2 linked regions of the Thermus thermophilus genome follow. The protein of the gene in region 1 interacts with the protein of each later gene in a pairwise test. Links are inferred from orthologs where the notes say so. Each region holds a gene or a part of one and is shown in the gene's direction. Other genes may lie near its edges. The genes, in order: ruvA and TthTMY_RS05550.

Region 1 (9,093 bases):
AGGCTCTTCGGGGCCTTCCTTCCCACCACGTAGACGTTCCCCTTGTAGAGCTTGAGCCGGGCCACGCCGGTGACGCTTCTCGCCACGTGGTCAAAGTAGGCCTGAAGGGCCTCCCGCTCCGGGGCGTACCAGAAGCCGTAGTAGACGAGCTCGGCGTACTTGGGGGAGAGCATGTCCCTTTGGTGGAGGACCTCCCGGTCCAGGGTGAGGCTTTCCACCGCCCGCCTGGCGTGGTAGAGGATCGTTCCCCCCGGGGTCTCGTAGACCCCCCGGGACTTCATGCCCACGAAGCGGTTCTCCACAATGTCCACCCGGCCCACCCCGTGCCGCCCCCCGATCTCGTTGAGCCTCTGCAGGAGGGCCGCCGGGGAAAGCCTCTCCCCGTTCACCGCCACGGGGTCGCCCTGGAAAAACTCCACCTCCACGTACTCCGGGGCGTCGGGAGCCTCCTCGGGGTCTTGGGTCATGCGGAACATCCCCTTGGGGGGCTCGGCCCAGGGGTCCTCGAGGACCCCCCCCTCGTAGGAAATATGCAGGAGGTTGGCGTCCATGGAGTAGGGCTTCTCCTGGGTCACGGGAACGGGGATGCCGTGGGCCTCGGCGTAGGCGATCATCTCTTGGCGGCCCTGGAAGCTCCACTCCCGCCAGGGGGCGATGACCCGGATCTCGGGCTTCAGGGCGTAGGCGGTGAGCTCAAAGCGCACCTGGTCGTTCCCCTTCCCCGTGGCCCCGTGGGCGATGGCCTCCGCCCCCTCCTCCTCGGCGATCCGCACCAGGTGCTTGGCGATCAAAGGCCTGGCGATGGCGGTGCCGAGGAGGTAGTAGCCCTCGTAAACGGCCCCAGCCCGCATCATGGGGAAGACGAAGTCCCGGACGAACTCCTCCTTGAGGTCTAAGGCGATGGCCTTGGAGGCCCCGGTCCTCAGGGCCTTCTCCCGGGCCTCCTCCACCTCCTCCCCCTGGCCGATGTCCGCGGTGAAGGCGATGACCTCGGCCCGATAGGTTTCCTTGAGCCACTTGAGGATGATGCTCGTGTCCAGTCCGCCGGAGTAGGCCAAGACGATCTTCATGTCCCTCCCAGTCTACCCCTCGAGGGGGTATGCATAAGTATACAAAACCGGGGTGCTCTCCACACCCCGGCGTTGCCCGGTTCGCTAGAGGTGGATCGGCCGCTCCCACGCCGCCAAGGCCGCCTCCTTGAGGACCTCGGAGAGGGAGGGGTGGGCGTGGGGGGCGCGGCCCAGGTCCTCGGCGCTCGCCTTGAAGAAGATGGCCAAGGCCGCCTCGGCCAGGACGTCCCCCACCCGGGCCCCGATCCCGTGGACCCCGAGGATGCGGTCTGTCTTGGCGTGGGCGAGGACCTTGATGAACCCCTCCGTCTCCCCCATGGCCCGGGCGCGGCCCGAAGCGGAGTAGGGGAACTTCCCCACCTTGTAGGGGATGCCCTGCGCCTTCAGCTCTTCCTCGGTGTAGCCTATGGCGGCGATCTCGGGGTGGGTGTAGACCACGCTGGGGATGGCCTGGTAGTCCACGTGGCCGAAGCCCCGCGCCATGTGCTCCACGGCGGCGATCCCCTCCTCGCTCGCCTTGTGGGCGAGCATGGGACCCCGCACCACGTCCCCGACGGCGTAGATGTGGGGAACGCGGGTCCTCAGGTGCTCGTCCACGGGGATCCGCCCCCGCTCGTCCGTGGAAAGCCCGGCGTTCTCCAGGGCAAGCCCCTCGGTGTAGGGCCTCCGGCCCACGGCCACGAGGACCCGGTCCGCCTCCAGGACCTCGCCCCCCTCAAGCTCCACCCGGGCCCCCTCGGCCTCGGGCACCACGGCGGTGACCCGCACCCCGGTGCGGATCGTGAGGCCCTGCTTCTTGAAGACCCTCTCCGCCGCCCGGGAGACCTCGGCGTCCATGGTGGGGAGGATGCGGTCCATGTACTCCAGGACGATGACCTCCGCCCCCAGGCGGTGCCAGACCACCCCGAGCTCCAGGCCCACCACCCCGCCCCCCACCACGATGAGCCTCTTCGGCACCTCAGGGAAGGAAAGGGCCTCGGTGGAGGTCACCACCCGCTCGTAGTCCACCTGGGCCCACGGGGGGATGAGGGGGGCGCTTCCCGTGGCGATAAGGATGTAGCGGGCCTCCAGCTCCTCCCCCGTCTCCTCTACCAACACCTTGCGCTCGGAGAGGAAGCGGGCCGTGCCCTGGTGGCGGGCGATGCCGTTCTTCTTGAAGAGGAACTCCACCCCTTGGGTGTTGGCCTGGACCACCTTGTCCTTGTGGGCCATGAGGGCGGGAAGGTCGGGCTCCACCCCCTTCACCTTGGCCCCAAGGAGGCCCTTCTTCGCCTCGTAGATGCGTTCGGTGGTCTCCAGGAGGGCCTTGGAGGGGATGCACCCCACCCTGAGGCAGGTCCCCCCTAGGGCCTTCTCCTTCTCCACCACCCCCACCTTCATCCCGAGCTGGGCCGCCCGGATGGCGGCCACGTACCCCCCGGGCCCGGCGCCGATCACCAGGAGGTCGTACACGCTACACCTCCAGAAGGAGCCTGGCCGGGTTCTCAATGAGCTCCTTCACCCGGCGGAGGAAGGTGACCGCCTCCCGCCCGTCCACGATGCGGTGGTCGTAGGAGAGGGCCAGGTACATCATGGGCCGGATCACCACCTGGCCGTCCCGAACCACAGGGCGCTCCTGGATGGCGTGCATGCCCAGGATCCCCACCTGGGGCGGGTTGAGGAGGGGGGTGGAGTTCAGGGAGCCGTAGATCCCCCCGTTGGTGATGGTGAAGGTGCCCCCCATGAGCTCCTCGGGCTTGAGCTTCTTGGTGCGAGCCCTTTCGGCGAAGTCGGCGATTTGCCGCTCAATCTCGGCGAAGGAGAGGCGGTCGGCGTCGCGGATTACGGGGACCACCAGGCCCTCGCCCCCGCCCACGGCGATGCCGATGTCGTAGTAGCGGTGGTAGACGATGTGGTTGTCCCGGATCTCGGCGTTGAGCTCGGGGATCTCCTTGAGGGCCTGGACCACGGCCTTGACGAAGAAGCTCATGAAGCCGAGCTTGACCCCGTACTTCTTCTGGAAGGCCTCGCCGAACTCCTTCCTGAGGGCGATCACCGCCGACATGTCCGCCTCGTTGAAGGTGGTGAGCATGGCCGTGGTCTGGCGGACCATGAGGAGGCGCTCGGCGATGCGGCGGCGCAAGGGGGTCATGGGCACGGCCTCGCTCACCCGCCAGGGCTTGTCGGCGGGGGGCTGCGTGGGGGTGGAGGGCGGGGGCGCGGGGCGGGAGGGGGGAGGAGGCGGCGGGGCCTCCTGGGGCTTGGCGGGGACCCTTTCCTCCAGGTAGCGCTCCACGTCCTCCTTGAGGATGCGGCCGCCGAGGCCCGTACCCTGGACCTCTGCCGGGGAGACGCCCCTTTCCCGCATGAGCCGCTCCGCCGCGGGCATGGCCAGAGGCTCCGGGGAGGGCTCCACGGGGGCTTCGGCGGGGGGCTGGGCCTTGGGGGAGGCCTCCGCTCTCCCCTCCTCCAAAAGGGCAATGGCCTCCCCCACCCGGGCGGTCTCCCCGGTCCTCTTCAGGATCTGCTTTAGGGTCCCGGGAAAGGGGGCGGGGAGCTCCAGGGTGGCCTTGTCGGTGATGAGCTCCACCAAGGGCTCGTCCTGGGCGAAGCTTTCCCCTTCTCCCTTAAGCCAAGCGCCGATCTCCACTTCCACGATGCTTTCGCCCACGGAGGGCACCTTGAGTTCCTGCACGGCTACCTCCTTACCTGAACGCTTCCTCCAGAAGCTCCTCCTGCTCCAGCCTGTGGACCTTGGAGGAGCCCACGGCGGGGCTCGGGGACTCGGGCCGGGCCACCACGGAGAAGGGGTGGCCGTAGATCTCCCCGCAGAAGCGGGCGGAGAGGTACCACCAGGCCCCCTGGTTCACCGGCTCCTCCTGCACAAAGACCACGGGGACCTTCTTGGGGTAGAAGCCAAGGGCCTCCTGAAGCTCGGCCTCGGGGAAGGGGTAGAGGAGCTCCAGCCTCAGGATGGCCACGTCCTCCGCCTGAAGCTCCCTGCGCTTCTGCAGGAGGTCGTAGTAGACCTTGCCCGAGGTGAGGAGGACCTTCCGCGCCCCCTTGACCCTTTCGGGGATCACCTTCTGGAAGCGCCCTTCCGCGAGCTCCTCCAGGGTGGAGACCACCTCGGGGTGGCGGAGGAGGCTTTTTGGGGTCATGACCACCAGGGGCTTGCGGATGGGGCGCTTCACCTGGCGGCGGAGGAGGTGGAAGAACTGGGCGGGGGTGGTGGGGTAGGCCACCTGGAGGTTGTCCTTGGCCCCAAGCTGCAAGAAGCGCTCCAGCCTCGCCGAGGAGTGCTCGGGGCCTTGGCCCTCGAGCCCATGGGGCAGGAGGAGGACGAGGCCCGAGAGGCGGTTCCACTTGACCTCGGCGCTCGCCAGGAACTGGTCTATGTAGACCTGGGCCACGTTGACGAAGTCCCCGAACTGGGCCTCCCAGAGGACGAGGCCCTCGGGGTAGTCCAGGCTGTAGCCGTACTCAAACCCCAAGACCCCGGCCTCGGAGAGGGGCGAGTTCCAGATCTCCACCTCCGCCTGCCCCTCGGCCAGGTGCTGGAGGGGGATGTAGCGCTCCCCGGTGCGGTAGTCGTAGAGGGCGGCGTGGCGCTGGGTGAAGGTGCCCCGAAGGGCGTCCTGCCCCGTGAGGCGCACCCTGTGCCCCTCCACGGCCAAGGTGGCGAAGGCCAGGGCCTCGGCGGTGGCCCAGTCCACGGGCCGCTTCTCCTCGGCCATCTCCAGGCGGGCCTCGAGGAAGCGCTTGAGCTTGGGGTGCACCTGGAAGCCCTCGGGAACCGCGCTAAGCCGCATCAGGAGGTTCTTCAGCCCCTCCTTGGGGAAGGCGGTGTCCGCCTCGGGCACCAGGCGGTCGGGCCCGCCCACGTAGCCTTGCCAGACCCCGCCCAAGGTGCTGTAGACCACGGGGGTGGCCTCGGCCTTCACCCGGGCGAACTCGCTTTCCAGCCGCTCCAGATAGGCCTCCTGCCAGGCCTTAAGCTCCTCCTCGGAGACCAGGCCCTCGGCCTTAAGCCGCTCGGCATAGACCCGCCAGGGCTCGGGCTTCTTGGCGATGAGGGCGTACATGGGGGCTTGGGTGAAGGTGGGCTCGTCCGTCTCGTTGTGCCCCCGGCGGCGGTAACCCACGAGGTCAATGACCACGTCCTTGCCGTAGCGGCTCCGGTACTCCAGGGCGAGGGCGAGGACGAAGAGGAGCTCGTCCAGCGCCTCGGCGTTCACGTGGAAGATGGGCGCCCCCACCATCTTGGCGACGTCCGTGGGGTAGCGGCCGGAGGCGTACTCCGAGGGGAGGGTGGTGAAGCCCAGCTGGTTGTTGGCCACCACGTGGAGGGTGCCCCCCACCCGGTAGCCGGGAAGCCCGGAGAGGTTCAGGGTCTCCTGGACGATGCCCTCGCCGATGAAGGCCGCGTCCCCGTGGACCAGGATGGCGAGGCCCCGCTTCCTCTCCCGGTCGCCGAAGCGGTCCTGCTTGGCCCGGACCCTTCCCAGGGTCACGGGGTTGACGAACTCCAGGTGGCTCGGGTTGAAGTTGAGGGAGACGTGCACCGGGCCAAAGGGGGTCTCCACGTCCGTGGAGTGGCCCAGGTGGTACTTCACGTCCCCCACGTACCCCTCGGGGAAGAGCTCCTCAAACTCGCGGAAGATGGCCTCAAAGGGCTTCTCCACCACGTGGGCCAGGACGTTGAGCCGGCCCCGGTGGGCCATGCCCAGCACCACCTCCCGCACCCCAAAGCGGGCCGCCTCCTGGACCGCCTCCTGGAGGAGGGGGATGAGGCTTTCCAGGCCCTCCACGCTGAAGGTCTTCGCCCCCAGGTACTTCCGCTGGAGGAAGGCCTCAAAGAGGCTCGCCTGGAGGAGGCTCCGCAAGACCCGCCTCCGCACCTCGGGGGCAGGCTTGGGCCACGGGGCCTCAATCCGGGAAAGGAGCCACGCCCTCTCCTCGGGCTCCACGTGGGCCACCTCAAACCCCACGGGGCCCAGGTAGGTGGCCTCCAGGCGCTCAAGGAGGGCCCCCAAGGTGGGCGCGCCGAAGAGAGGGGGGAGGGGCCTCCTTAGGTCCTCCGGGGAGAGGCCGTGGGCCTCGAGGGAAAGCGCCTTGGGCCTCGGCCGTTCCCGGCCCAGGGGGTCTATGCGGGCCGCGAGGTGCCCGAGCTCCCGGTAGGCCTGGCGCAAAGCCTCCACCTTGAGGAGGAAGCCCAGGTCCAAGGCCTCGCCCGGGAGGGGAGCGGCCTGGCGTTCTCGTCGGCCGTCCTCCAGGTCCTCCAGGGTGAGGGCGGAGAAGTAGCGCCGCCAGTCCTCGGGGAGGGAAAGGGGATCCTCCAAGTAGGCCCGGTAAAGGGACTCTAGGTAGCCTTGGCTTTCCAACGTGAGCTCCATGGCGCCTCCGGGGGGTCACCCCCTACCTAAGCTACACCAAAAAGCGGTGTAGTGCGCCACGCCCCGTACAATGGGGGCATGGTCCTGAAGGAACGCCAAGACGGGGTTTTGGTCCTCACCCTGAACCGGCCCGAGAAGCTCAACGCCATCACCGGGGAGCTCCTAGACGCCCTTTACGCCGCCCTCAAGGAGGGGGAGGAGGACCGGGAGGTGCGCGCCCTCCTCCTCACGGGGGCGGGTCGGGCCTTCTCCGCCGGGCAGGACCTCACGGAGTTCGGCGACCGGAAGCCCGACTACGAGGCCCACCTGCGCCGCTACAACCGGGTGGTGGAGGCCTTGAGCGGCCTGGAGAAGCCCCTCGTGGTGGCGGTGAACGGGGCGGCGGCCGGGGCGGGGATGAGCCTCGCCTTATGGGGGGACCTGCGCCTCGCCGCCGTGGGGGCGAGCTTCACCCCCGCCTTCGTCAGGATCGGCCTGGTGCCGGACTCGGGGCTGAGCTTCCTCCTCCCCCGCCTGGTGGGCCTGGCCAAGGCCCAGGAGCTCCTCCTCCTCTCCCCAAGGCTTTCCGCCGAGGAGGCCCTGGCCCTGGGCCTCGTGCACCGGGTGGTGCCCGCGGAAAGGCTCATGGAGGAGGCCCTTTCCTTGGCCAAAGAGCTCGCCCAGGGCCCCACCCGGGCCTACGCCCTCACCAAAAAGCTCCTCCTGGAGACCTACCGCCTCTCCCTCACCGAGGCCCTGGCCCTCGAGGCCGTCCTCCAGGGCCAGGCCGGCCAGACCCAGGACCACGAGGAGGGGGTCCGGGCCTTCAGGGAGAAGCGGCCGCCCCGCTTCCAGGGCCGATGATCCGCTACCTCCGGGGCCTGGTCCTCAAGAAGGAGGCGGGCGGCTTCGTCCTCCTCGCCGGGGGGGTGGGGTTCTTCCTCCAGGCCCCCACGCCCTTCCTCCAGGCCCTGGAGGAGGGGAAGGAGGTGGGGGTCCACACCCACCTCCTCCTCAAGGAGGAGGGGCCCTCCCTCTACGGCTTCCCCGACGAGGAGAACCTCGCCCTCTTTGAACTCCTCCTCTCGGTGAGCGGCGTGGGGCCCAAGGTGGCCCTCTCCCTCCTCTCGGCCCTGCCCCCTAGGCTCCTCGCCCGGGCCCTCCTGGAGGGGGACGCGAGGCTCCTCACCTCGGCGAGCGGGGTGGGGAAAAGGCTCGCCGAAAGGATCGCCCTGGAGCTCAAGGGGAAGGTGCCCCCCCACCTCCTCGGGGAGAAGGTGGAAAGCGAGGCCGCCCAAGAGGCGGTGATGGCCCTCGCCGCCTTAGGGTTCAAGGAGGCCCAGGCCCGGGCCGTGGTCCTGGACCTCCTGGCCCAAAACCCCAAGGCCCGGGCCCAGGACCTCATCAAGGAGGCCCTAAAGCGCCTCCGCTAGGAAGACCTCCCCCAGGTCCCGCACCCGGAGGTCGGGGGGGGCCTCCGGGTCCTCCGGCCGCAGGCCCCGGTCCACCCATACGGCCCGCACCCCCGCCAGGCGGGCCCCCCGGATGTCCTTTTGGGGGTTATCCCCCACCATGGCCGCCTCCTCCGGGGCCACCCCGAAGGCGCAGAGGGCCATGCGGAAGAGCCCGGGGTCGGGCTTGCCGATCCCCACCTCCCCGGAGATGAGGACCAGGGAGAAATGGGGGGCAAGCCCCGCGCCGAAAAGCTTTTCCCGCTGGAGGTCGGGCACCCCGTTGGTGAGGAGGGCGAGGGCAAGCCCGCGGCGCCGGGCCTCCATAAGGAAGGCCTCCGCCTCCGGGTACAGGGGGTAGCGGCGCCTCTCCCGGAAGAAGGCCTCGGCGAGCTCCCGCGCCCGTTCGGGGGGCCCCCCCGCCTCCTCCAAGGCCTCGCGGAAGACCCGCTCCCGGAAAGGCCCGGCCCAAGCGGCCAGGGCCTCGAGGCCCGGGGTGCTGTACCGGGCCCAGAGGGCCTCCAGGGCCGAGTGGCCGATGGCCTCGGCCCAAGGGTAGAAGGGGGCCTCCCGGAAGAGGGCCTCGGCCCGCGCCTTGACCCGGGCGAAGAAGCCCTCCACCCCCACCCTGCGCCCCAGGTCCTCCAGGACCGCGCGGCTTACCGGCAGGTCCTGAAGGAGGGTATCGTCCAGGTCCAGAAGGAGAAGCCTCACGCCCCCTCCCGCACCAGGACGGGGTTTCCCCCGGGGTCAAAGAGGAGGAGGTGGTCCCCCGCCTCCCGGAAGCCGAGGCCGTACTTGGCGAGGCGGAGCTTTTCGTGGGCCAGGTTGTCCACGAGGAAGACAAGCCGCCCCTCCTCCACCCGGAGCCGGGCGAAGCCCTGCCCCTCGGGCCTCGGGCGCTGGGGGCCCCGCGCCACGCCCCCTTCCCCCGGGCGCAGGAGGAGCAGGGGGCCCTCGAGGGGGGAAAGAAGGGCCTCCCGCTCGGGGAGGAGCTCCTCCAGGGCGAGCCCCAGGGCCTGGTAGAAGCTCACCCCCTGCCCCAGGTCCGGCACGTAGACCAAGAGGGTCTCGCTCATAGGCTCCTCAGAAACCGCCTCAGGTCCTCCTCGTCCGCCACCACGCGGAGAAGGCCCACGTCCTCGGGGGCGATCTCCCCGTGGGCCTTGAGGAGGGAAAGCCAGTAGGGGTCCACCGCCAGGGGGCGTCCCACGCCCT
Region 2 (9,152 bases), 890 kb from region 1 along the record:
GGTCAACCTGGAAAGGACCACGGAGGCCATCCGCCAAAGCCTCTTCCAGGCGGAAAGGGTGGCCGGGGTCAAGGTGGAGCGGGTGGTGGTGGGCGTGGGTGGCCCCCACCTCAAAAGCGTCACCAGCCACGGCCTCGCCGCCATCCGCCGCGGCCACACCATCGCCGAGGCGGACGTGGAGCGGGCCATAGAGCAGGCCAAGGCCTACCCCTTTGAAGGGGAGCTGGAGCTTTTGCACGCCCTGCCCCTGGAGTTCAAGGTGGACGGCCAGGAGGGGATCCGGGACCCCGTGGGGATGGCGGGGGTGCGCCTCGAGGTGGACGTCCACCTCATCGCTGCGGGCCGGGGCCCCCTCGCCAACCTGCGCCGGGCCGTGGAGGAAGCGGGCCTCGCCCTGGACGCCGTCTGCGTCCAGGCCCTGGCCAGCGGGCTCGCCGTCCTCACCCCCGAGGAGGAGGAGATGACCGTCCTCCTCCTGGACATCGGCGGCGGCACCACCGACGTGGCCGTCTTCCGGGGCGGAAGGCTCGCCCACTCGGCCGTGGTGCCCCTGGGCGGGGACCACGTGACCCACGACATCGCCCAGCTCCTCAAGATCCCCTTTGAGGAGGCGGAACGGGTCAAGCGCAAGTACGGGGCCGCCCTGCCGGAGCTCGCCGACCCGGAGCTCGTCCTGGAGATCAACCAGGAGGGCGGCGCCCTGGGCGAGGTTCCGGCCCCGGAGCTCGCCCGCATCATCCGGCCGCGGATGCGGGAGATCCTCCATCTGGCGCGCCAGAGCGTGGACGAAACCCTGGGGCCTTTGGAGATCCAGGTCAACCGCGTGGTCCTCACGGGGGGCGGGGCCCTCCTCCGGGGCACCGACCTCCTCGCCCGGCAGCAGTACGGCCTCCCCGTGCGGGTGGGCAAACCCCAGGGGGTTTCGGGGCTTACGGACGTGGTCGCCTCCCCCGCCCACGCGGCGGCGGTGGGGCTCGTCCGCTACGGGGCAAGCCTCCCCCTAAAGCCCCAGGAGGCCAAGCGGATCAGGGAAAAACCGGAGGACAAGCCCAAGGGCGAGGGGCTTTGGGCCAGGATCAAGGAGTTTCTGAGCAACCTGTTCTAGAGGGAGGGGGGTATGGAAGGAGCGGTCATCAAGGTCATCGGGCTCGGGGGTGCGGGGAACAACGCGGTGAACCGCATGATTGAGGCGGGGCTTTCCGGCGTGGAGTTCATCGCCGCCAACACGGACGCCCAGGTGTTGGCCAAAAGCCTCGCCGACCACCGGATCCAGCTCGGGGAGAAGCTCACCCGGGGCCTCGGGGCCGGGGCCAACCCCGAGATTGGGGAGAAGGCGGCCCTCGAGGCCGAGGACCTCATCGCCGAGGCCCTGGAGGGGGCGGACCTCGTCTTCATCACCGCGGGCATGGGGGGCGGCACGGGGACGGGAAGCGCCCCCGTGGTCGCCGACATCGCCAAGCGGCTCGGCGCCCTCACCGTGGCGGTGGTGACGCGCCCCTTCAGCTTTGAGGGCCCCAAGCGCATGCGCACCGCCGAGGAAGGCATCAAAAAGCTCAAGGAGCGGGTGGACGCCATGGTGGTGGTCCAGAACGACCGCCTCCTCTCCGCCGTGGACAAGAAGATGACCTTAAAAGACGCCTTCCTCATCGCCGACCGGGTGCTGTACCACGGGGTCAAGGGGATCACCGACGTCATCAACCTCCCCGGCCTCATCAACGTGGACTTCGCCGACGTCAAGGCCCTCTTGGAGGGCGCGGGCCAGGTGCTCATGGGCATCGGGGCGGGGCGCGGGGAAAACCGGGTGGAGGAGGCGGCCAAAAGCGCCATCCACAGCCCCCTCCTGGAGCGCTCCATTGAAGGGGCCAGAAGGCTCCTCCTCAACGTGGTGGGCTCCGAGGAACTCTCCCTCATGGAGGCCGCCGAGGTGGTGGAGAGGATCCGGGAGGCCACGGGCCACGAGGACGTGGACATCCTCTACGGGGTCACCTACGACGAGCGGGCCCAGGACGAGCTCCGGGTCATCCTCATCGCCGCGGGCTTCGCGGAGAGCACCGTGGTGCCCCGCCCCGCCCGCCCCGTGGACTTCCCCACGGGCCACGTGGACCTGACGAACTACGACATCCCCGCCTTCATCCGCTACGGGGACGGGGACTACCCGCCCAGGCGGGGCAACTGAGCTTCCCCTTCCCGTGGTCGTGGCCGGCATAGACCCCGGGATCACCCACCTGGGCCTCGGGGTGGTGGCGGTGGAGGGGAAGGGGGCCCTCAAGGCCCGCCTCCTCCACGGGGAGGTGGTGAAGACCTCGCCGCAGGAGCCCGCAAGGGAGAGGGTGGGACGGATCCACGCCCGGGTCCTAGAGGCCCTCCACCGCTTCCGGCCCGAGGCGGTGGCGGTGGAGGAGCAGTTCTTCTACCGCCAAAACGAGCTCGCCTACAAGGTGGGCTGGGCCCTGGGGGCCGTCTTGGTGGCGGCCTTTGAAGCGGGGGTGCCCGTCTACGCCTACGGCCCCATGCAGGTGAAGCAGGCCCTGGCGGGGCACGGCCACGCCGCCAAGGAGGAGGTGGCCCTCATGGTCCGGGGCATCCTGGGCCTGAAGGAGGCCCCGAGGCCAAGCCACCTGGCGGACGCCTTGGCCATCGCCCTAACCCACGCCTTCTACGCCCGCATGGGCGCGGCGAAGCCTCTCTAGATCCCACCCCATGCCGGCTTGCGCCAGCATGGGGGCCCCGGCAAAAGGTCCTAGGGAGCTTCCCCAAGCCAGTTGGACGAAGGGAAACCGGAAAGGGTATAGAGGCCCTAAAGCTTGTACCCCAGGCGCCGGAGGAGGTCCTTTCGCCAGGCCACCTCGGCCTCGTCCTCCACGCCCAGGGGCGTGAAGCCGTCCATGACCCCGAGGATGGCCCTTTGCTCCCCCTCCTCGGCCACCACCACCTTGAGGGGGTTGGCGGTGGCGGCGTAGATCCGCACCACCTCGGGGCAGGCCTTCACCGCGTGGAGGACGTTGATGGGGTAAAAGCCCTCCCCCAAGACGATGAGGAAGGCGTGGCCGCAGGCGAGGTTGAAGAGGTTTTTCACGGCGAGCTCCACCAGGGCCTCGTCCGTCCCCGAGCGGCGGATGAGGCGCTTGCCGCTCGCCTCGGAGAAGGCGAGGCCGAACTTGATCCCGGGGACTGCGGTCACCAGGGCCTCGTGGAGGTCCTCCACCGTCTTGATGAAGTGGGCCTGGCCCAGGATGACGTTGAGGTTCTCGGGCTTTTCAATGGGAATCACCTTGAGCTCCATGCCCCGATTTTACCGAAGGCCACCTTGCCCCGGGAAAAGGGGTGTAGGATGAAGGGCATGGACGTCCTGGAGAAGGCCGTGGCCGGGGAGAGGCTTTCCGAAGGGGAGGTCCTAAGCCTCTTCAGCCTCCCCTTGCCCGAGCTCGCCGCCGCCGCCCACGAGGTGCGGCTTAAGAAGACCGACCCCGAGGTGGTGACCTTCCTCATAGACCGCAACATCAACTACACCAACGTCTGCACCGTGGCCTGCGCCTTCTGCGCTTTTTACCGCACCAAGAGGCAGAAGGACGCCTACACCCTGAGCTACGAGGAGATCGCGAGGAAAGTGGAGGAGCTCTACCAGGTGGGGGGCAGGCGGATCCTCATGCAGGGCGGGGTGAACCCCGAGCTTCCCCTGGATTGGTACCTGGACCTCCTCCGCTACCTCAAGGGCCGCTTCCCCGACCTCCGCATAGACGCCTTCAGCCCCGAGGAGATCCTAGGCCTGGAACGCCTCACGGGCCTTAGGGCGGAGGCGATCCTGGAAAAGCTAAAGGAAGCGGGCCTGGACGGCCTGCCCGGGGCCGGGGCGGAGATTTTGGTGGACGAGGTCCGCCTAAAGGCGGCCCCCGCCCGGATCCGGACGGCGGACTGGTACCGCATCGTGGACGCGGCCCAGGCCCTGGGGCTTTACACCCTCGCCACCATGGTCATTGGCTTCGGAGAGGGCCCCAAGGAGCGCGCCCTCCACCTCCTCGGCCTCCGCGCCCAGCAGGACAGGGCCCTGGAGCGCTACGGGAACGGCTTCGCCGCCTTCGCCCTGTGGACCCTTCAGGTGGAGCACACACGCCTCAAGGGCAAGGCCCCCGGGGCCACGGCCCACGAGTACCTGAAGACCCTGGCCATCGCCCGCCTCGCCCTGGACAACTTCGCCCACTTCCAGGCCTCCTGGCCCACCCTGGGCTTCAAGGTGGCCCAGGCGGCCCTCTACTACGGGGCCGACGACTTCGGGAGCACCATGCTGGAGGAGAACGTGGTCTCGGCGGCGGGGGGGCACGGGCGCACCCACGCCACGGTGCGCCAGATCGTCCGCCACATCGTGGACGCGGGGTTTAAACCGGCGGAGCGGGACCCCCTCTACCGCATCCTCCGCTACCCAGACCCCGAGGCCATCCTGAAGGAGCCCGAGCCCCTGGAACTCCCCCTCGCCTAAGGGCGGTTCCCCCATGCTGGCCCAAGCCAGCATGGGGGCCCCGGTTTTTCTCAGGATTAGCCTTCCCTCGGGCCGGGGTTGGCCTCGAGGCGCTGGAGGCCCTGGCGGATCTCCTGGAGGAGGGGCGCAAGGGGCCTCCCCTCCTCTAGGGCCCGGATCAGGGCGCTTCCCACCACCACCCCGTCCGCCACCGCTGCCTGGGCAGCCGTGGTCCTGCCGGAAACCCCGAAGCCCACGGCCACGGGGAGGGGGGTCCTGGCCTTGATGCGCCGCACCAGGTCCTTCACCTCCTCGGGAAGCCTTTCCCGCATCCCCGTGACCCCGGTGACGGAGACGGCGTAGACGAAGCCCGTGGCGTGGCGGACCACGGTGGCGATGCGGGCGTCCGTGGAGGTGGGGGCGAGGAGGAAGACCGTCTCCAGGCCGATCTCCTGGGCGAGGCGCACGAGGCCTGGGTCCTCGTCGGGAGGGAGGTCGGGGAGGATCACCCCCGTGGCCCCCGCCTGCTTGAAGAGGCCGAAGAAGCGCTCCGGCCCCCAGGCCAGGACGGGGTTCAGGTAGGTCATGAGGAAGAGGGGCTTTTCCGTCATGGCCCGCACCTCCCGCACGAGCTCCAGGGTCCCCTGGACGCTCATCCCCTTCCTCAGGGCCAGTTCGCTTGCCCGCTGGATCACGGGGCCGTCCCCCAGAGGGTCGGAGTAGGGGAGGCCGATCTCCAGAAGGTCGGCGTAGGGCAAAACCTCCTCCACCGCCTGCAAAAAGCCTTCCCGGCTGGGGAAGCCTGCGGTGAGGTAAGGGATGAGGGCGGCCCTTCCCTCGGACCGGGCCTTGGCGAAGGCCTCCTGGGTGGTCACAGCTCCCCTCCCAGAAGGCGCATGGCCTCGGTCACGTCCTTGTCCCCCCGGCCGGAGAGGTTGATGACCACCACCTGGTCCTTGTCCATCTCCGGCACCACCTTGGCGGCGTGGGCGATGGCGTGGGCCGATTCCAAGGCGGGGATGATGCCCTCAAGCCGCGCCAGGAGCTTGAAGCCCTCGAGGGCCTCCTCGTCCGTGACGCTGGCGTACTCCGCCACCCCGGCGTCGGCGTAGTAGCTGTGCTCCGGCCCCACCCCGGGGTAGTCCAGCCCCGCGGAGACGGAGTGGGCCGGGGTGATCTGGCCGTCGTGGTCGTAGAGGAGGTACATGTAGCTCCCGTGCAGCACCCCCCGCTTCCCCGCCCCGATGCTCGCGGCGTGCCTGCCCGTGGAAAGCCCCTCCCCGGCGGCCTCCACCCCAATGAGCCTGGGGCGCTCCTCCTCGGGCAGGTAGGCGAAGGGGGCGAAGAGGCCGATGGCGTTGGACCCGCCCCCCACCGCGGCGATGAGGGCGTCGGGGAGGCGGCCGAAAAGCTCCTGGCTTTGCCGCTTCACCTCCTCCCCGATGACGCTCTGGAAGTCCCGGACCATCATGGGGTAGGGGTGGGGGCCCACCACGGAACCCAGGATGTAGAAGGTGGTGCGCACGTTCGTGATCCAGTCGCGGATGGCCTCGTTGGTGGCGTCCTTGAGGGTGCGGCTCCCCGCGGCCACGGGCCGCACCTCGGCCCCGAGGAGCTTCATGCGGAAGACGTTTAAGGCCTGGCGCCTGACGTCCTCCTCCCCCATATAGACCACGCACTCCATGCCGAAGAGGGCCGCCACCGTGGCCACGCTCACCCCGTGCTGCCCCGCCCCCGTTTCGGCGATGACCCGCCTCTTGCCCATGCGCCTGGCCAGGAGGGCCTGGCCCAGGGTGTTGTTGATCTTGTGGGCCCCGGTGTGGAGGAGGTCCTCCCGCTTGAGGTAGACCTGGGCCCCGCCCCAGTGCTCGGAAAGCCGCTTGGCGTGGTAGAGGGGGGTGGGCCTGCCGGCGAACTGCCTGAGGTAGTGGTCCAGCTCCTCCAGGAAGGCCGGATCCTTCTTGGCCTCCCGGTAGGCGGCCTCCAGCTCCTCCAGGGCGGGGATCAGGGTCTCGGGCACGTACCGCCCCCCGTAGGGGCCGAACCGCCCCCTCGCGTCGGGCAAGGGAAAGTCGGGTAGGGTCAGCATGCTTCGCTCCCTAAAGGCGCCTCGCGCCAAGACAACTCCCATCCTACCCCGGAGGGGCCTCCCGGTAAACTCGGGGGGATGGAAGGGCCTCTCACGATCCCGGTCTTGGACAAGGGCTTCGTCCGCCTGGTGGACCAGATGGGGGACGACCGCGCCATCGTCCAGGCGGCCCGGGTGTCCTACGGGGAAGGGACGAAGACGGTGCGGGAGGACGCCGCCCTCATTGACTACCTCATGCGCCACCGCCACACAAGCCCCTTTGAGATGGTGGTCTTCAAGTTTCACGTCAAGGCCCCCATCTTCGTGGTCAGGCAGTGGTTCCGCCACCGCACGGCGAGCGTCAACGAGGTCTCGGGGCGCTACTCCATCCTCAAGGAGGAGTTCTACGAGCCCGAGGCCTTCCGCAGGCAGGCGAGGAGGAACAAGCAGGCTTCGGAAGGGGCCCTCCTGGACGAGGAGGCCTTGGCCCTCCTAAGGAGGGTGGAGCAGGAGGCCTACGGGGCCTACCGGGCCCTTCTGGAGAAGGGCGTGGCCCGGGAGATGGCCCGGATGGTCCTTCCCCTCAACCTCTACACCGAGTTCTACTGGAAGCAGGACCTGCACAACCTCTTCCACTTCCTCAAGCTCCGCCTCGCCCCCGAGGCCCAGTGGGAGATCCGCCAGTACGCCCAGGCCATCGCCGAAATCGTCAAGGAGAGGGTCCCCTTGGCCTGGGCCGCCTTTGAGGAGCACCTTTTAGGAGGGGCTCTTCTCTCCCGCACGGAGCTTCGGGCCCTAAGGGGCCTCCTCACCCCCGAGGTCTACGAGAAGGCCCTGGCCTCTTTGGGCCTCGAGGGAAGCCGCCTTAGGGAGGCCCTGGAGAAGCTCTTCGGGCCCGGGGAGGTCCCTTAGACGAGCTCTTCCGCCTTCTTCCCCGTGCGGGCCTCTATGAGCCGGTAAAGCTCCTCCTCCGTGAGGGTGGGGACCCCTAAGGCCTTGGCCTTTTCCAGCTTGCTCCCCGGGGCCTCCCCCACCACGAGGTAGCTCGTCTTGCGGCTCACGGCGTCCGTCACCTTGGCCCCAAGGCGCCGGAGGAGGGCCTTCACCTCCTCCCGGGGGCGGGAAAGCTCCCCGGTGATCACGAAGGTGAGCCCTTTAAGGGCCTCCCCGCCCTTCTCCTTGGCCTCCATCTCCACCCCCGCCTCCTTGAGCCTTCGCACCAGGTGGCGGAAGGCGGGGTCCCTCAGGGTTTCCAGGATGGCCCTCGCCGTGAGCTCCCCCACCTCCTCCACCTCCAAAAGCTCCTCCAGGCTGGCCTCGAGGAGGCGGTCCATGGTCTGGAACTTGGCCGCCAGGTTCCGGGCCAGGACCTCCCCCACTCCCGGAAGCCCCAGGGCGTAGAGGAGGCGCTCTAGGCCCCTTTTCTTGCTCTCCTCTATCTGGCGGAGGAGGTTTTGGGCGCTCTTTTCCCCCATGCGCTCCAGGCCCACCAGGTCTTCCTTCCTCAGGCGGTAGAGGTCGGCCACGTCCTTGACCAGGCCCTTCTCCAAAAGCTTCTCAACGAGCTTCTCCCCCAGGCCCTGGATGTCCATGGCCTTGCGGGAGGCGAAGTGGCGGATGGCCTCAAAGCGCTTGGCGGGGCACAAGGGGTTGGGGCAGCGGTGGACCTTCCCCTCCTGGATGAGGCGATGGCCGCACTCGGGGCAGGCCTCGGGCCAGCGCACGGGCCGCTCCTTTCCCGTGCGCCGCTCCTTGAGGACCCGGAGGACCTCGGGGATGACCCCGCCCGCCTTGTGCACCAAAACCCAGTCCCCGATGCGGATGTCCAGCTCCTCTATGTAGCTTTCGTTGTGCAGGGTGACCCGGGAAACCTCGCTGCCCTCTAGGAAGACGGGCTCGAGGACCCCCACCGGGGTCACCCGCCCGGTGCGCCCCACCTGGAAGACCACGTCCAAAAGCCGGGTCTCCTTCTCCTCGGCGGGGAACTTGTAGGCGATGGCGAAGCGGGGGGCGCGGGCGGTGTAGCCGAGCTCCCGCCAAAGTTGCAAATCGTCCAGCTTCACCACCACCCCGTCCGCCTCAAAGGGAAGCTCCCGCCGCTTCTTCAGCCAGTCCTGGTAGATTCCCTCCACCCCTTCCGCCCCCACGGCCCGCGCGTAGCCGTGCTCCACGGGGAAGCCCTTCTCCTTGAGCCAGTGGAGGAGGGCGAACTGGGTCGCCACCCCTTCCCTCTCCACCTCTTCCAGCCCGAGCCCCAGGGCGTAGAAGGTGGCCCTGAGGCCCCGCTTGGCGGTGATGCGGGGGTCTTTTTGCCTTAGGGAGCCCGCCGCGGCGTTCCTAGGGTTTTTGAAGATCTTCTCCCCCCGCTCCTCCAGCTCCTCGTTGAGCCGGAGGAAGGCCGCTATGGGCATGTAGACCTCGCCCCGGACCTCGAGGCGCTCCGGCACCCCCTTGAGCCTCCTCGGGATGGTGGGGATGGTGAGGAGGTTCTGGGTCACCTCCTCCCCCACCTCCCCGTCCCCCCGGGTGGCCCCGTAGACCAGGACCCCATCCTCGTAGTAGAGGTTGACGGAAAGGCCGTCCACCTTGTGCTCCACGGTGTAGGCGAAGGGGCCCTTCCGGCCCAGGGCC

The links.
Region 2: the proteins of ruvA (region 1) and TthTMY_RS05550 interact in binary tests that used the Escherichia coli proteins (3 or more experiments, as listed by UniProt). The link is inferred for Thermus thermophilus from one-to-one orthologs.

What each region holds. Positions count from the first base shown.
Region 1 is NZ_AP025158.1:133,298-142,390, forward strand. Bases 6,184-9,070 are described here. They hold ruvA (Holliday junction branch migration protein RuvA), read left to right. Parts: upstream 6,184-7,284; coding sequence 7,285-7,857; downstream 7,858-9,070. Other genes in these bases: TthTMY_RS00815 (2-oxoglutarate dehydrogenase E1 component), read right to left, coding at 6,184-6,445; TthTMY_RS00820 (enoyl-CoA hydratase-related protein), read left to right, coding at 6,524-7,288; TthTMY_RS00830 (HAD family hydrolase), read right to left, coding at 7,840-8,589; TthTMY_RS00835 (hypothetical protein), read right to left, coding at 8,586-8,954; TthTMY_RS00840 (LOG family protein), read right to left, coding at 8,951-9,070. In the rest of the region: TthTMY_RS00800 (argininosuccinate synthase), read right to left, coding at 1-1,070; lpdA (dihydrolipoyl dehydrogenase), read right to left, coding at 1,155-2,522; odhB (2-oxoglutarate dehydrogenase complex dihydrolipoyllysine-residue succinyltransferase), read right to left, coding at 2,524-3,744; more of TthTMY_RS00815, read right to left, coding at 3,755-6,183; more of TthTMY_RS00840, read right to left, coding at 9,071-9,093. UniProt on the Escherichia coli protein: The RuvA-RuvB-RuvC complex processes Holliday junction (HJ) DNA during genetic recombination and DNA repair.
Region 2 is NZ_AP025158.1:1,021,722-1,030,873, reverse strand. The notes cover bases 994-3,939. They hold TthTMY_RS05550 (crossover junction endodeoxyribonuclease RuvC), read left to right. Parts: upstream 994-2,189; coding sequence 2,190-2,690; downstream 2,691-3,939. Other genes in these bases: mqnC (cyclic dehypoxanthinyl futalosine synthase), read left to right, coding at 3,332-3,939; TthTMY_RS05545 (adenosine-specific kinase), read right to left, coding at 2,798-3,283; ftsZ (cell division protein FtsZ), read left to right, coding at 1,118-2,176; ftsA (cell division protein FtsA), read left to right, coding at 994-1,105. Also shown: more of ftsA, read left to right, coding at 1-993; more of mqnC, read left to right, coding at 3,940-4,474; trpA (tryptophan synthase subunit alpha), read right to left, coding at 4,531-5,328; trpB (tryptophan synthase subunit beta), read right to left, coding at 5,325-6,584; thyX (FAD-dependent thymidylate synthase), read left to right, coding at 6,621-7,433; NAD-dependent DNA ligase LigA, read right to left, coding at 7,430-9,152.